3 regions of the Micromonospora sonneratiae genome follow, and region 2 is predicted to be linked to each of the others. Evidence: predicted binding sites of a transcription regulator. Region 2 holds the regulator's gene; each other region holds the start of a gene.
What was found. Region 2 encodes HrcA, which represses chaperone genes, less so after heat shock. Its sites were predicted from a motif close to GGTTNGCACNCTCNNNNNGAGNGTGCNAACC; they were not measured.
Positions count from the first base shown of each region.

Region 1: a site for HrcA is predicted at 1,503-1,533, ahead of groES (co-chaperone GroES). Genes of this name have one in related genera too.
Region 3: a site for HrcA is predicted at 2,058-2,088, ahead of groL (chaperonin GroEL). Genes of this name have one in related genera too.

Region 1 covers NZ_JBHTMP010000049.1:2,149-6,702, forward strand. The annotation lists gene groL (chaperonin GroEL) at 1-913, opposite strand, end outside; gene groES (co-chaperone GroES) at 1,058-1,372, opposite strand; gene ACFQ4H_RS25605 (THUMP-like domain-containing protein) at 1,717-2,949, shown strand; gene ybaK (Cys-tRNA(Pro) deacylase) at 2,959-3,438, shown strand; gene ACFQ4H_RS25615 (asparaginase) at 3,547-4,527, opposite strand; gene ACFQ4H_RS25620 (Clp protease N-terminal domain-containing protein) at 4,524-4,554, opposite strand, start outside.
Region 2 covers NZ_JBHTMP010000025.1:33,586-38,139, reverse strand. The annotation lists gene ACFQ4H_RS17470 (SDR family NAD(P)-dependent oxidoreductase) at 1-303, shown strand, start outside; gene ACFQ4H_RS17465 (16S rRNA (uracil(1498)-N(3))-methyltransferase) at 341-1,075, opposite strand; gene dnaJ (molecular chaperone DnaJ) at 1,274-2,407, opposite strand; gene hrcA (heat-inducible transcriptional repressor HrcA) at 2,486-3,511, opposite strand; gene ACFQ4H_RS17450 (DUF4870 domain-containing protein) at 3,797-4,366, shown strand; gene hemW (radical SAM family heme chaperone HemW) at 4,439-4,554, opposite strand, start outside.
Region 3 covers NZ_JBHTMP010000036.1:30,728-35,281, forward strand. The annotation lists gene ACFQ4H_RS21820 (hypothetical protein) at 1-156, shown strand, start outside; gene groL (chaperonin GroEL) at 239-1,861, opposite strand; gene ACFQ4H_RS21830 (hypothetical protein) at 2,181-2,573, opposite strand; gene ACFQ4H_RS21835 (cold-shock protein) at 2,837-3,040, opposite strand; gene ACFQ4H_RS21840 (GNAT family N-acetyltransferase) at 3,397-3,975, shown strand; gene ACFQ4H_RS21845 (choice-of-anchor D domain-containing protein) at 4,203-4,554, opposite strand, start outside.

The DNA.
Region 1 (4,554 bases), on a different contig from region 2:
AGCCGAGCTCGGGCGCGATCAGCTCACCACCGGTGAGCACCGCCATGTCCTGGAGCATCGCCTTACGGCGGTCACCGAAGCCGGGAGCCTTCACCGCGCAGACCTTGATGGTCTTGCGGATCGAGTTCACCGTGAGGGTCGACAGCGCCTGGCCCTCAACGTCCTCGGCCACGATCAGCAGCGGCTTGCTGGTCTTCAGCACCTTCTCCAGCAGCGGCAGCAGCTCTTCGATCGAGGAGATCTTCTGCGTGGTGATCAGGATGTACGGCTCGTCGAGCACCGCCTCCTGCGCCTCGCTGTCGGTGACGAAGTGCGGGGAGATGAAGCCCTTGTCGAACTGCAGGCCCTCGGTGACCTCCAGCTCGGTGGCCAGGGTGGAGCCGTCCTCGACGGTGATGACCCCGTCGCGGCCGACCCGCTCCATCGCCTCGGCGATCAGGTCACCGATGGTGGCGTCCTGCGCGGAGATCGTCGCGACGTGCGCGACGGACTCCTTGCTGTCCACCTCGACGGCCCTGTCCAGCAGCGCCGCCGACACCTTCTCGGCAGCCGCGTCGATACCCCGCTTGAGGCCAGCGGGGTTGGCACCCGCCGCCACGTTGCGCAGGCCCTCCCGGACCATCGCCTGGGCCAGCACGGTCGCGGTGGTGGTCCCGTCACCGGCGACGTCGTTGGTCTTCGTCGCCACCTCCTTGACCAGCTGCGCGCCAAGGTTCTCGTACGGGTTGGTGAGCTCGATCTCCTTGGCGATGGTCACGCCATCGTTGGTGATCGTCGGCGCACCGAACTTCTTGTCCAGTACGACGTTGCGCCCGCGCGGACCGAGGGTGACCTTGACCGTGTCAGCGAGAGCATTGACACCGTGCTCGAGCAGGTGCCGGGCGTCATCCGAGAAGCTCAGGATCTTCGCCATGAATGTCCCTTCAAACTAGCGACCATTCGACTGTCTCGACGCCTCAGCCGCGGTGGCGGCAGCCGGCGGTGGACCAATGGCCGACAAAACAGTCGATGCCCCGGCCCGGCGAGCCGGTCCGGGGCATCGTCACTGATCAGTTGGTTACTTCTCGATGACCGCGAGGACGTCGCGGGCGGAGAGCACCAGGTACTCCTCGCCGGCGTACTTGACCTCGGTGCCGCCGTACTTCGAGTAGATGACCGTGTCGCCGACCTTCACGTCAACCGGGATACGGTTGCCGTTGTCGTCGATACGGCCCGGGCCGACAGCGAGGACGGTGCCCTCCTGCGGCTTCTCCTTAGCGGTGTCGGGGATCACGATGCCCGACGCCGTGGTCGTCTCAGCCTCGTTCGCCTGGACCAGGATCCGGTCCTCGAGCGGCTTGATCGCAACCTTGGTCGCGGTAGTCACGGGCATACCCTCCTGGGGTACTTGGTTTCTGTGCTGGACGGCGTGCCGACCAGCGTCATCTGCCTCATGCCACCGGGCGGGTCCGTCGTCGCGGGTGCCGGTCCGCCTGGCGTTCAGCCCCGGAACAGAGCCCGGAAGCTGGCACCCTCGGTTCGAGAGTGCTAACGGCAGGTTAGGCCTGCGGCTAGCACTCCGTCAAGGAGAGTGCCAACACGGCGGGTCGCGGAGAGTCATGGCCCGCCCGGGTCACGCCACCCGCCAGCCGGCCCAGCAGCCGTACCCGGGGTGCGTGTCGGCCGTGGTCGGAGTGCGCCGTGGGCCTCGGTCGGCCGGGCCGCCACAATCGCACGGTGGACATCGACCTGCTAGCCGCACTGCGTACCCCTGAGGGCGAGCGTGCCCTGGCCACGGCGGCCGTACTCGCCGGCGGCGACCCGCTGGTCGCCGCCGCCACGCTCCGCTCGACCGGCGTGCCTGCGGACCTGGCGGCCGGAGCGCTCACCCAGGCCGAACTGCGTCGCCGGGCGGCGGCCAAGTTCGGGCCGACGGCCGCCGCAATGTTCTTCACCCGGGCCGGGCTGGAGCAGGCCACCCGCGCCGTGGTCGCCGACCGTCGGGCGGCCCGGCTGCGGGCTGCCGGGGTGCACACCCTGGCCGATCTCGGTTGCGGCCTAGGTGCGGACGCACTCGCCGCCGCCCGCGCCGGCATCCGGGTGTACGGCGTCGAGGCCGACCCGCTCACCGCGGCGATGGCCGCCGCGAACGCCGAGGCGGCCGGCGTGGCCGACCGGTTCACCGTGGAGTGTGGCGACGCCACGGCGTTCGACGTGACACAGGTCGATGCGGTGTTCTGCGATCCGGCCCGCCGACGGGCCGGCACCGGCCGACGGATCTTCGACCCGGCGGCGTACTCGCCATCCTGGGACTTCATCACCGCACTGGTCGACCGGGTTCCCCGGACCGCGCTGAAGGTGGCGCCCGGCATCGAGCACGGCCTGATCCCGCCCGGCGCGGAGGCCGAATGGGTCAGCGTCGACGGTGACCTGGTGGAGGCGACGCTCTGGTGCGGCCCGCTGGCCGAGACGCCCCGCCGGGCCACCCTGCTGAGCGGGAAGGAAGGGCCACTCCTCATCGCTTCCGCTGGCGGAAGGGGCCCGTTCCATCAGCTCACCGGCACCGGCACCGTCGACGCACCGGTCGGTTCGGTCGGCCGCTACCTGTACGACCCGGACGCCGCGATCGTCCGGGCGCACCTGGTGGCCGAGTTCGCCGACACCGTGCACGGCGAACTCGCCGACCCGAAGATCGCCTACGTCTTCGCCGACCGGGCGGAGCCGACCCCGTACGCCCGGTGTCTGGAGATCACCGACGTGCTGCCGTTCAGCCTCAAACGGCTACGGGCGTTACTGCGCGAGCGGGCCATCGGTCGGGTGGAAATCCTGAAGCGAGGCTCGGCACTCGACCCTGAGCAGCTACGTCGCGACCTCCGGCTCTCCGGGACCGGCTCGGCCACCATCGTGCTGACCCGGCTGGCCGATGCCCCCACCGTGCTGTTGTGTCAGCCGGTACCGGAGAGCCGGTAGGGTTTGCTCGTGGCGGGTCAGGGGACGCCGGCGACGGCGCTGTTGGTGAAGCAGAAGATTGCGCACAGCACCCATCCGTACAACGTGTCTCCCGACACCCCGAACTACGGCGCCGAGGTGGCGGCGGCCCTGGGGGTGCCGCCCGGACAGGTCTTCAAGTCACTGGTGACCGAGGTGGACGGGACGCTGACCGTGGCCGTCGTACCGGTGACCGGCGAACTGGATCTCAAGGCGCTGGCCACGGCGGCGGGCGGCAAGCGGGCGACGATGGCCGATCGTACGGTCGCCGAGCGGGCCACCGGCTATGTCCGGGGCGGGATCAGTCCGCTGGGCCAGCGCAAACGGCTACCCACCGTGGTCGACTCGTCCGCCGAGAAGTTCCCGACGATCTACGTGTCCGCTGGGCGACGGGGCCTGCAACTCCAACTGGCCCCCACAGACCTGGTACGGCTGACCGGGGCGACCACGGCACCCATCGCCACCCGCTGACCGCCACACCGCCGCACCGCCGCCGGAAGGCCGGGGCGGCCCCGGGCTGTTTCCGGCGGGCGGCCGGCGGGTGCTACGTCAACGGCCTACCCGGCGAGGCGGGCGGGATCAGAGCCTGCTGAACCAGTCGCGTACGACGGTCACCCCACCGCCGCCGAGGGCGACCATCAACGCGACCCGGGCCTTGACCGGGGCGAGGCCCCGGGCCCCGATTGCCCCCATCTTGGCGGCCAGTCCCTGCCCCAACGGCAGTTCGTCCAGTGCGATCGTCCGGGTACGGGACCGGGACGCGACGACCACCGGGATGTCCCACTGGATCAGGTCCTGGATCGTCCCGAACAGCTCGACCGGCACGTTGCCGGGTCCCGTACCCTCCAACACGATGCCTCGGGCACCGGCATCCACGATGCTGGTGAGCAGCACCGGATCGATCCCGGGATAGGTCTTGACCAGGGCGACGTCGGGCTCCGGCTCGCCCTCGGGGCGGGGCGGCCGGGCCGGCGGCCCGGTCAGTAGTTCGACCTGTCCCTCGACGACGCGACCGAGCGGTGGGTACGGGGACGAGGAGAACGCCACCGGACCCGTAGCATCGATCATGGTTACCCATCGGGCCGCGTGCAGTTCGCCGTTGAGGCAGGCGACCGCACCGACCCCACGCAGAGCGGGATCGGCTGCGGCCAGGATGGCAGAGGCCAGGTTGGCGGGACCATCGGTGGCCGGGTCGTCCAGACAACGCATCGCCCCGGTAAACACGATCCCGCCACGGTCGGCTGCCGTTGCCGCCAGCAGATCGGCGAGGAACGCGCTCTCCTCCAGGGTGTCCGTGCCGTGGGTGACCACGACGCCATCGAATCCCTGCTCCAGGATGGCCGTACGCGCCCGTCGGGCCAGCGACAGCAGCGTCCCGGGGGAAATGTCCCAGCCCGGCTCCGCCAGCACGTCCTCGGCCACCACATCCACCCCGAGCAGGCCGGGGCCGAGCCGCCGGACCAGTTCGGCACCGGAGGCCACGCTCTCCTGCCCGGGACGGCGGGAGTGGGCGATGACGTCACCGGTCGCCAACAGCAGCACCCGCCTCGTGGTGGTCATCGCTCGGTGGTCGCGCCGACGAGCCCT
Region 2 (4,554 bases):
GGCCAGCCGGCGTACGGCGCCAGCAAGGCCGGACTCAACGCGCTGGGACAGTCCCTCGCCGTCGCCCTCGCCCCGTACGGCATCGCGGTCGCCACCGTGGCACCCGGCTTCGTGGCACCCGACGTGACCAACGAGCACCTCAAGGCACCCCGGGGTGACGACCTGCGGGCACAGAGCCCGTTCAACCGGGTCGCTCAGCCGGAGGAGATCGCCGCAGCCGTGCACTGGCTCGCCTCGCCTGCCGCGGAATGGGCCTCCGGCACCATCATCGACCTCAACGGCGCGTCCTACCTGCGCACCTGATCGGCACACCGGCCCAACCCGACCGGCCTCCCGTCGATCACCACCGGCCCAACCGGGCCGACAGCACCGCAAGCGCGGCGACCCCGGCCGTGGAGGTACGCAGCACCTCCGTACCGAGTCGCACCGGCACCGCACCAGCCGCCTCGAACCCGGCCAACTCGTTCGGCGCGATCCCACCCTCGGGACCGACGACGAGCACGATCTCGCCAGCCGTCGGCAGTTCCACAGTGGATAGCCTCAGCGTGGCCTCCTCGTGCAGCACGAGCCCGACCGCCGCCGAACCGACCCGTCGTACCACTGCCGTGGTCGACTCGTCCGGTGTGCCGGCCACCGCCGGAAGCCACGCCCGGCGGGACTGCTTAGCCGCCTCCCGGGCGGTCGCCACCCACTTCTCCCGGGCCCGTACACCCCGCTCACCCCGCCACTGCGTCACCGATCGGGCCGCCGCCCAGGGCACGATCTCGTCGACGCCCACCTCGGTCATCGCCTGTACGGCCAGCTCACCCCGATCCCCCTTGGCGATGCCCTGTACGACGACGAGCCGAGGGTCGGACGGTGCGACGTACGCCCGGGAAGTCACGGTCAGATCGAGGGTGCCGCGACCGACGGCGGCGACCACGGCGGCGGCCGTGCCACCCCGCCCATCGGCCAGCAGCAACCGCTCGCCGACCCGCAGCCGCTGCACCGTGGCGGCATGATGCCCTTCGGGCCCGGCCAGGGTCATGACCTCGCCGGACGGCAACGCTTCAACCAGGAACAGCGGCTCACTCACCCAAAAAGGCTAGCCGCCGCCCCGCTCCCGCCGACCAACCCACCCCGCCCACGACCCACCCCGCGAGTCGACCGAGCGCCGCCGCGCCGTCTGGAGGTCGAGCACACGCGGCGTAGCCGTCGTGCGCGCAGACCGAAGACGGCGCATTGGGCGGCGCGACGTGGAGCGAGCCGCCGCGCCTCCGGCGCGGCAGATAATTCAGTGCCCGTTGAACGCGTCGCGCATCCGGGAGAAGAAGCCGCCCTGCTTGCTCAGTTCGGCGACCTCTTCGCCACGGGTCTTGGCGAATTCGCGCAGCATCCGTTCCTGGTCGGCATCGAGTTTGGTGGGGGTACGCACGTCCAGGTGCACATAGAGGTCGCCTCGACCGGTGCCCCGTAGGTGCGGTACGCCTCGGGCCCGCAGCCGCAGTGTGCTGCCGGGCTGGGTGCCCGGCTTGACGTCGACCGGTTCCTCGCTGTCCAGCGTCTTGATGGTGAGCCGGGTGCCGAGCGCCGCTGCCGTCATCGGCACCGTGACCCGGCAGTGCAGGTCGTCGCCCTTGCGGGAGTAGACGTCGTGGGTGCGCTCGTGGATCTCGACGTAGAGATCACCAGCGGTGCCGCCACCGGGGCCGACCTCGCCCTGCTGGGCCAGCCGGATCCGCATGCCGTCCTCGACCCCGGCCGGGATCTTGACGGTCAACGACCGGCGGGTACGGACCCGGCCGTCCCCGGCGCAGGTGGCGCAGGGGTGCGGGATGGTCGTGCCGTAGCCCTGGCACACCGTGCACGGGCGGGCCGATACGACCTGGCCGAGGAAGGTACGTTGCACCGACTGCACCTCGCCGCGTCCACCGCAGGCCTCGCAGGTGGCCAGGTGGGTGCCGGCTGCCGTACCGGCGCCGGAACAGGTGGTGCAGAGCACCGCGGTGTCGACGGTGATCGGGGCTTCCACGCCGAAGGCCGTCTCGTTCAGGTCGAGTTCGAGGCGCAGGATCGCGTCGGAGCCGGGCCGGGTACGCGGCCGGGGTCCACGGCTGCCGCCACCGGCGGCACCGAAGAACGCGTCCATGATGTCCTGGAACCCGACGAACGGACCGGCACCGCCGGGGCCTGCGCCCGCGCCACCACCGGGTGCCAGCGGGTCACCACCGAGATCGACTATCTGCCGTTTCTGGTCGTCGGAGAGAACCTCGTAGGCGGCGTTGATGTCCTTGAACTTCTCGTGCGCCTCCGGGTCCGGATTGACGTCCGGGTGGTACTGCCGCGCCAGCTTGCGGTAGGCGCGCTTGATCTCATCGTCGGAGGCGTCCCGCTTGACGCCGAGAATCCCGTAGTAGTCCTTGGCCACTGCGTTCCGTGTCCTCATGTCTGTCTCGCGTGCCGTCCGCCGGCCGTCTCAGGTCGGATTCGGCCAGTACGGATGTGGTCAATTCTGCGCTAACAGGTCGCCTACGTAGCGTGCCACGGCACGAACGGTGGCGATGGTGCCGGGGTAGTCCATCCGGGTTGGGCCAAGTACTCCCAAACCGCCCACGATGGTGGCACCCGGGCCGTACCCGGTGCTGACCACCGAGGTCGACCGCAGGTTGTCGATCTCGTTCTCGTCGCCGATGCGGACCCGCAGCGTGCTGCTGGGTTCAGCCTCGCCGATCAGTTTGAGCAGCACGACCTCTTCCTCAAGGGCCTCGAGGATCGGTCGCAGGGACCCCTGGAAGTCGAGGACGCCGCCCCGGGTGAGGTTGGCCGTACCCGCCAGTGCGATCCGTTCCTCGTGCCGCTCGACGAGGGTCTCCAACAACACCGTGGACAGGGTGGTCATGGCACCGCGCAGGTGCGGCGCCACCTCCTCGACCAGCGCCTGGACCAACGGCGGGGTGTCGGTCAACCGGTTGCCGACCAGTTTCTCGTTGACCACCCGACGCAGGTCGGTGACGTCGTCGACCGGCAGCGGAGCGGGCAACTCGACCAGCCGCTGCTCGACCCGGCCGGTGTCAGCGATCATGACGACCATCAGCCTGGTCGTGGAGATCGGCACCAGTTCCAGGTGCCGGACCGACGAGCGGGCCAGACTCGGGTACTGCACGACGGCGACCTGCCGGGTCAACTGGGCCAGCAGTCGGACCGTACGGTGCACCACGTCGTCCAGGTCGACCGCGCCCACCAGGAACCGTTCGATCGCCCGACGCTCGGCCGGGGTGAGCGGTTTGACCCGGGAGAGCCGGTCGACGAAGAGTCGGTAGCCCCGGTCGGTGGGTACCCGACCGGCGCTGGTGTGCGGCTGCCGGATGTAGCCCTCGTCCTCCAGCACCGCCATGTCGTTACGCACGGTGGCCGGCGACACGCCGAGCTGGTGCCGTTCGACGAGCGCCTTGCTGCCGACCGGCTCCTGGGTGGCGACGTAGTCCTCGACGATCGCGCGGAGCACGTCGAGCTTGCGATCATCGAGCCCCATCTTCACCTCCCTGCCGACTCTAGCCCGGTGACGCCACAACGCGGGGGACTGGCACTCGACTGTAGCGAGTGCCAGTCTACGTCCAAGTGGCACCCAACGCGATGATCACTTACCCTCCAGCACCCGGTTGTCCAGCGAAACTGTCGACAACCGGTCTGGCATCACTTGTGTCCTACCCTTAGCGTGACGTTTATGACAGAACCACCTCGCCCTCCTGGTGAAGGCGGCTACGAGGCCACGCCACCGGACCCGACCTCACCTCCCGTATCCCCAGCGTCCTACTCGATGCCGGGCGAGGCACCCTCACCCGGACACGCCCCGCCGCCGGCCGAGCCGACGCAGTACGAGGCGCCCCAGTACCAGGCGCCCCAGTACGAGGCACCGCCACCCGGCGGGAACTATCCGCCCCCCGGTGGTTATCCCCCGCCCGGCGACTATCCGCCACCGGGCGGGTACCCACCCGGCGGCGGCTACTACGGCGGTGGCCCGACCCCGGCCGGCTACCCCAGCAGTGACGACAAGACCTGGTCCCTGCTGGCCCACTTCCTCGGTCCGGTCGGCGTCTTCGTCGGCGGTGGCCTGCTGGGCTGGGTCGGTCCACTGATCGCGATGATGGCCAAGGGACCGCAGTCGCCGACCGTCCGGGCGCACTCGGTGGCGGCGCTGAACTTCCAGATCACCTGGGCCATCGCCACCGCGCTGGGCTATGTGCTGGCCACGGTCACCTGCGGCATCCTGTTCTTCGTACCGATGCTGGTCTTCCTGGTGCCGGTGATCTTCGGGATCATCGGTGGCGTCAAGGCCAACGAAGGGCTGCTCTACCGCTACCCGATGACCTACAACTTCGTTAAGTGACGTTCCGGTCGATCAGTTCCGCTGACGGATCCCGGGCGCGGCGGTACACCGGTCCGCCCGCCCGGGCGATCGTCAGGGCAACAGATCCCGGACCACCGCGTCGGCCAGGAGCCGTCCACGCAGGGTGAGCACGGCCCGACCGGCTCGGAAGTCCGGCTCCGCCAGCAACCCGTACTCCAGTGCCCGGT
Region 3 (4,554 bases), on a different contig from region 2:
CTCGACTACGGCGACGCGGACCAACTGGCCGAAATGGACGGCGTCGACGACGAGGCCGCCGACGAGTTGATCGAATTGGTCGACACGCCCATCCAGATCAGGCAACCGTTCACCCGGGCCGAGAAGCGGCGTAACCAACGACCGTTACCAACATGACGAAAGGGGCGGACCGCTTGCGCGGCCCGCCCCTTCTTGTCTTACTGGGACGCTGGCTCCCGGTCCTGTCTGGACGCTGGGATCAGAAGTCCATCTCCCCGCCGCCCGGCGCAGCCGCCGCGGCCGGAGCCTTCTCCGGCTTGTCCGCGACCACAGCCTCGGTGGTCAGGAACAGGGCCGCGATCGACGACGCGTTCTGCAGCGCGGAACGGGTCACCTTGGCCGGGTCGATGATGCCGGCCTTGAGCAGGTCGACGTACTCACCGTTGGCGGCGTTGAGGCCGTGGCCGGCGTCCAGGTTGCGGACCCGCTCCACGACGACGCCACCCTCGAGGCCGGCGTTGACGGCGATCTGCCGCAGCGGGGCGTCCAGCGCGATCTTGACGATCTGCGCACCGGTCGCCTCGTCACCGGTGAGGTCCAGCTTGTCGAAGGCGGTCTTGCCGGCCTGCACCAGCGCGACGCCACCACCGGGGACGATGCCCTCCTCGACGGCTGCCTTGGCGTTACGGACGGCGTCCTCGATGCGGTGCTTGCGCTCCTTCAGCTCGACCTCGGTGGCCGCGCCGACCTTGATGACCGCAACGCCGCCGGCCAGCTTGGCCAGCCGCTCCTGCAGCTTCTCGCGGTCGTAGTCGGAGTCGCTCTTCTCGATCTCGGCCCGGATCTGGTTGACCCGACCCTGGATCTGCTCGGCGTCACCGGCACCGTCGACGATGGTGGTCTCGTCCTTGGTGATGACGACCTTGCGCGCCTGGCCCAGCAGGTCCAGGTTGGCGGCGTCGATCTTCAGACCGAGCTCCTCGCTGATGACCTGGCCACCGGTGAGGGTGGCAATGTCGACCAGCATGGCCTTGCGGCGGTCGCCGAAGCCCGGGGCCTTGACGGCGACGGACTTGAAGGTGCCCCGCACCTTGTTGACGATGAGGGTGGCCAGGGCCTCGCCCTCGACGTCCTCAGCGATGATCACCAGCGGCTTGCCCGACTGCATGACCTTCTCGAGGATCGGCAGCAGGTCCTTGACCGCGGAAATCTTGCTGTTGGCGATCAGGATGTACGGGTCGTCGAAGACCGCTTCCATCCGCTCCGGGTCGGTCATGAAGTACGCCGACACGTAGCCCTTGTCGAAGCGCATACCCTCGGTGAGCTCAAGCTCCAGCCCGAAGGTGTTGCTCTCCTCGACGGTGATGACGCCTTCCTTGCCGACCTTGTCCATCGCCTCGGCGATGATCTCGCCGACGGTGGTGTCACCGGCGGAGATCGACGCGGTGGAGGCGATCTGCTCCTTGGTCTCGATGTCCTTGGCGAGCTTGGCCAGCTCCTCCGCCACGGCACCGACGGCGGCCTCGATGCCCCGCTTCAGGGCCATCGGGTTCGCGCCGGCCGCGACGTTACGCAGGCCCTCGCGGACCAGCGCCTGGGCCAGGACGGTCGCCGTCGTCGTGCCGTCACCGGCCACGTCGTCGGTCTTCTTGGCGACCTCCTTGACCAGCTCAGCGCCGATCTTCTCGTACGGGTCCTCGAGCTCGATCTCCTTGGCGATGCTCACACCATCGTTGGTGATGGTGGGGGCGCCCCACTTCTTCTCGAGCACCACGTTGCGGCCCTTGGGGCCGAGGGTTACCTTCACGGCGTCGGCGAGGGTGTTCATGCCCCGCTCGAGGCCGCGACGCGCCTCTTCGTCGAACGCGATCATCTTGGCCATACGGCGTTGTCCTCCTGGACACTCGCGGCCACCCGGGCCTGTTGGCTCCCGGATGAGCCGCCTGATTACGCACCTTCGGACGTCACTACCTGGCGACAGTGACGTCCGCCGGCCGGGCCGGACAGCCCGCGACGACCGGCCATGTGACGCGAGTCCGTCTCCTTGCGGACCCGCGACCGTGACCCTACCGCCCCGACCTTGGCACTCACGGGGTGCGAGTGCCAACACCTGTTTAGCACTCTCCCCTGTCGAGTGCAAGCGCGTCGGGGCGTCCCGCCCATGGTTCGCGCTCGGCCCGGGGCGTCGGATCAGCCGAAGATCAACGAAAGCTCGGCGGGCCGGCGGAGGACCGACGGTGGAGTTCCCGAACCAGCCGGGCAGCGGTCACCGGCGACTCGTGGCCGCGTTGTTCGGCGTGGGTGACCAGCAGAGCGGGCCTGGAACATGCGGGCCGAGCGGCCGAGCGGATTGGTTCGCTCGAAGAGAACAGCAGGCTGACCGGTTCACCGGCCGCCCGGCGGGTGACCACCCAGACACCGGAGGCCCAGCCCAACGACCACAGAGCCGTCGCGACGAACCCTGCCGCGAGGTAGCCCAGTGGCACAAGGGTCCCGACATCGGCCTGGGCCACACCCGGCGCACCGAACGGGCTGGCGTCGCTGAGCGTCAGAAGCTCGATCGCCAACGCCGGTCCGACCTGAGTAACGAGCATGATCGACAAAAGGAACGACCAGCTTCGCCTGGCCGATTCCGCTACCCGGCTGAACCAACTATTGAGTCCGGCTCCGGATGGTGCAACCAAAGGATCATCGGGTTCGGCGTGGCCACCCATTCCGGATCCAACTCAGCCACTCCTCAGTGACCGTGACCTGAACAGGCCACGGTCCTGCCGGATCAAACATGAGAACCGGTGGTCGACCGATCATTCGGTCCACCGCCGGTGTGTGGGTACGTCGTACGACGACCGGGAACCGGTCAGGCGATGACGCGTACCTTCTCGGCCTGGGGACCCTTCTGCCCCTGGGCGATCTCGAACTCCACCCGTTGCCCGTCGTCCAATGCCTTGTAGCCATCCATCTCGATCGCGGAGAAGTGGACGAAGACGTCCTGTCCTCCGTCGACTGCGATGAAGCCGTAGCCCTTTTCGCTGTTGAACCACTTGACGGTGCCTTGCGCCACGGTGCACTTCCTCACTTCGATTGGTGCTGGGTCAACGACAACCCCCGACAACGGCGTACGCCGGTCGGGACCGCTGGCCCGTCGCTCCCATCGGACCTATCGAATCCAGCGGCCGAAATCGCACGGTACACGAGCCCTTCCAGCTACGCACTCCCCCAAATCGGACATCACGTCCCACCCGATAAAGCTGCCGGTTCCCACCTCTACGAACGCGGTGGCCCCGTCACTGGTCGCACCCCAGTCCACCTGAGAAAACGCTTCAGCTATTGTCGCTTGTCTCTGTAAGCAGGCAACAACCCGGAAGGCATTACCGCAATCAGGTTGCCGACCAGCCGGCATCCGGGTAGTCATGCGTCATGACAAGCATGTGGGCCTCGGCCCCGAGCCAGGCCCTCGCGCCCACCGGTCCGGCAGCCCGCCGGATCCGCGTGGCCGACGGTCCCACCGTCCGCCGGATCCGCCCGGCGGACGCCAGCCGGATGCGGGCACTCCGGCTGGAGATGCTGGCCGATTCCCCGCTGGCCTTCATGGAGACGGTGGCCGAGGCGGCGGCCCGCCCACACGCCGAGTTCGAGGCACGGATCGCCAGCGACGCGGTCGGCCAGCACTCCACCAGGTCCGTGGCGGAGTACGGCGACCGTCTCGTCGGCCATGTGGGAGGCTTCCCGTCCTCGGAGGACCCCGGACTGACCGTGATCTTCAGTGTCTACCTGACCCCGGCGTGGCGGGGTCGGGGACTTCTCGCTCAGTTGATCGAGGACGTGGCGGCCTGGTCCCGGTCAGTGGGGCGGCCCGAGCTCATGCTGGAGGTCGTGGTGGGCAACGACCGGGCCATCCGGGCGTACGAGCGGCTCGGTTTCGTCGACACCGGTGTACGCGTACCGCACCCGAGGCTGCCGACGCTCACCGAGCTACAGATGCGCCGTACCGCCTGACCGGGTGGTTCCGAACCCCGCCCCTGGTCGTAGGTGGTCCCTGGCCGGGTGACGGCTGCGCCCAATCATGCGGTTGGGGCCAGAGCGCGGTGGCCATGGCCAGAACGCTGGGCGACGCGGACCGGGAAGCCCCCGCAGCGTTCCTCCAGGTCGAGCTGACCCGGGACAGAAGCGGTGACCGTCGATGCTCGACGGCCACCGCTTCCCGGTGCTGTTGGTTCAGCGGGTCATTTCCTGACGACGTCGGGCGTCGGCATGTCCCGGGCTGTGTAGGGCGACCGCGAGGTGCTGCCGGCGTTGCTTCGTGCGGCGGGTCCGCTGGCTGTGCCCGGGTAGAGCCAGAAGGTGCCGACGACGTCTATGACGACGCCGGTGGTACCCAGACGGTTGTAGACGTTGAACTGGTTGGTCGGGCCGATCTGGGTAACGGCGGCGTTGGCCACGATCTCTCCGGCGTTGAGGTTCAGATTGCTGACGTCCGGTTGATCGATGCCACCAATGCCGTTCGGCCAGAGCTTCAGGAAGGTATTGGCCGTGGGCGTGACCGCCGTGACGTTGAGCGCCAGCGCCTGGGTGCCC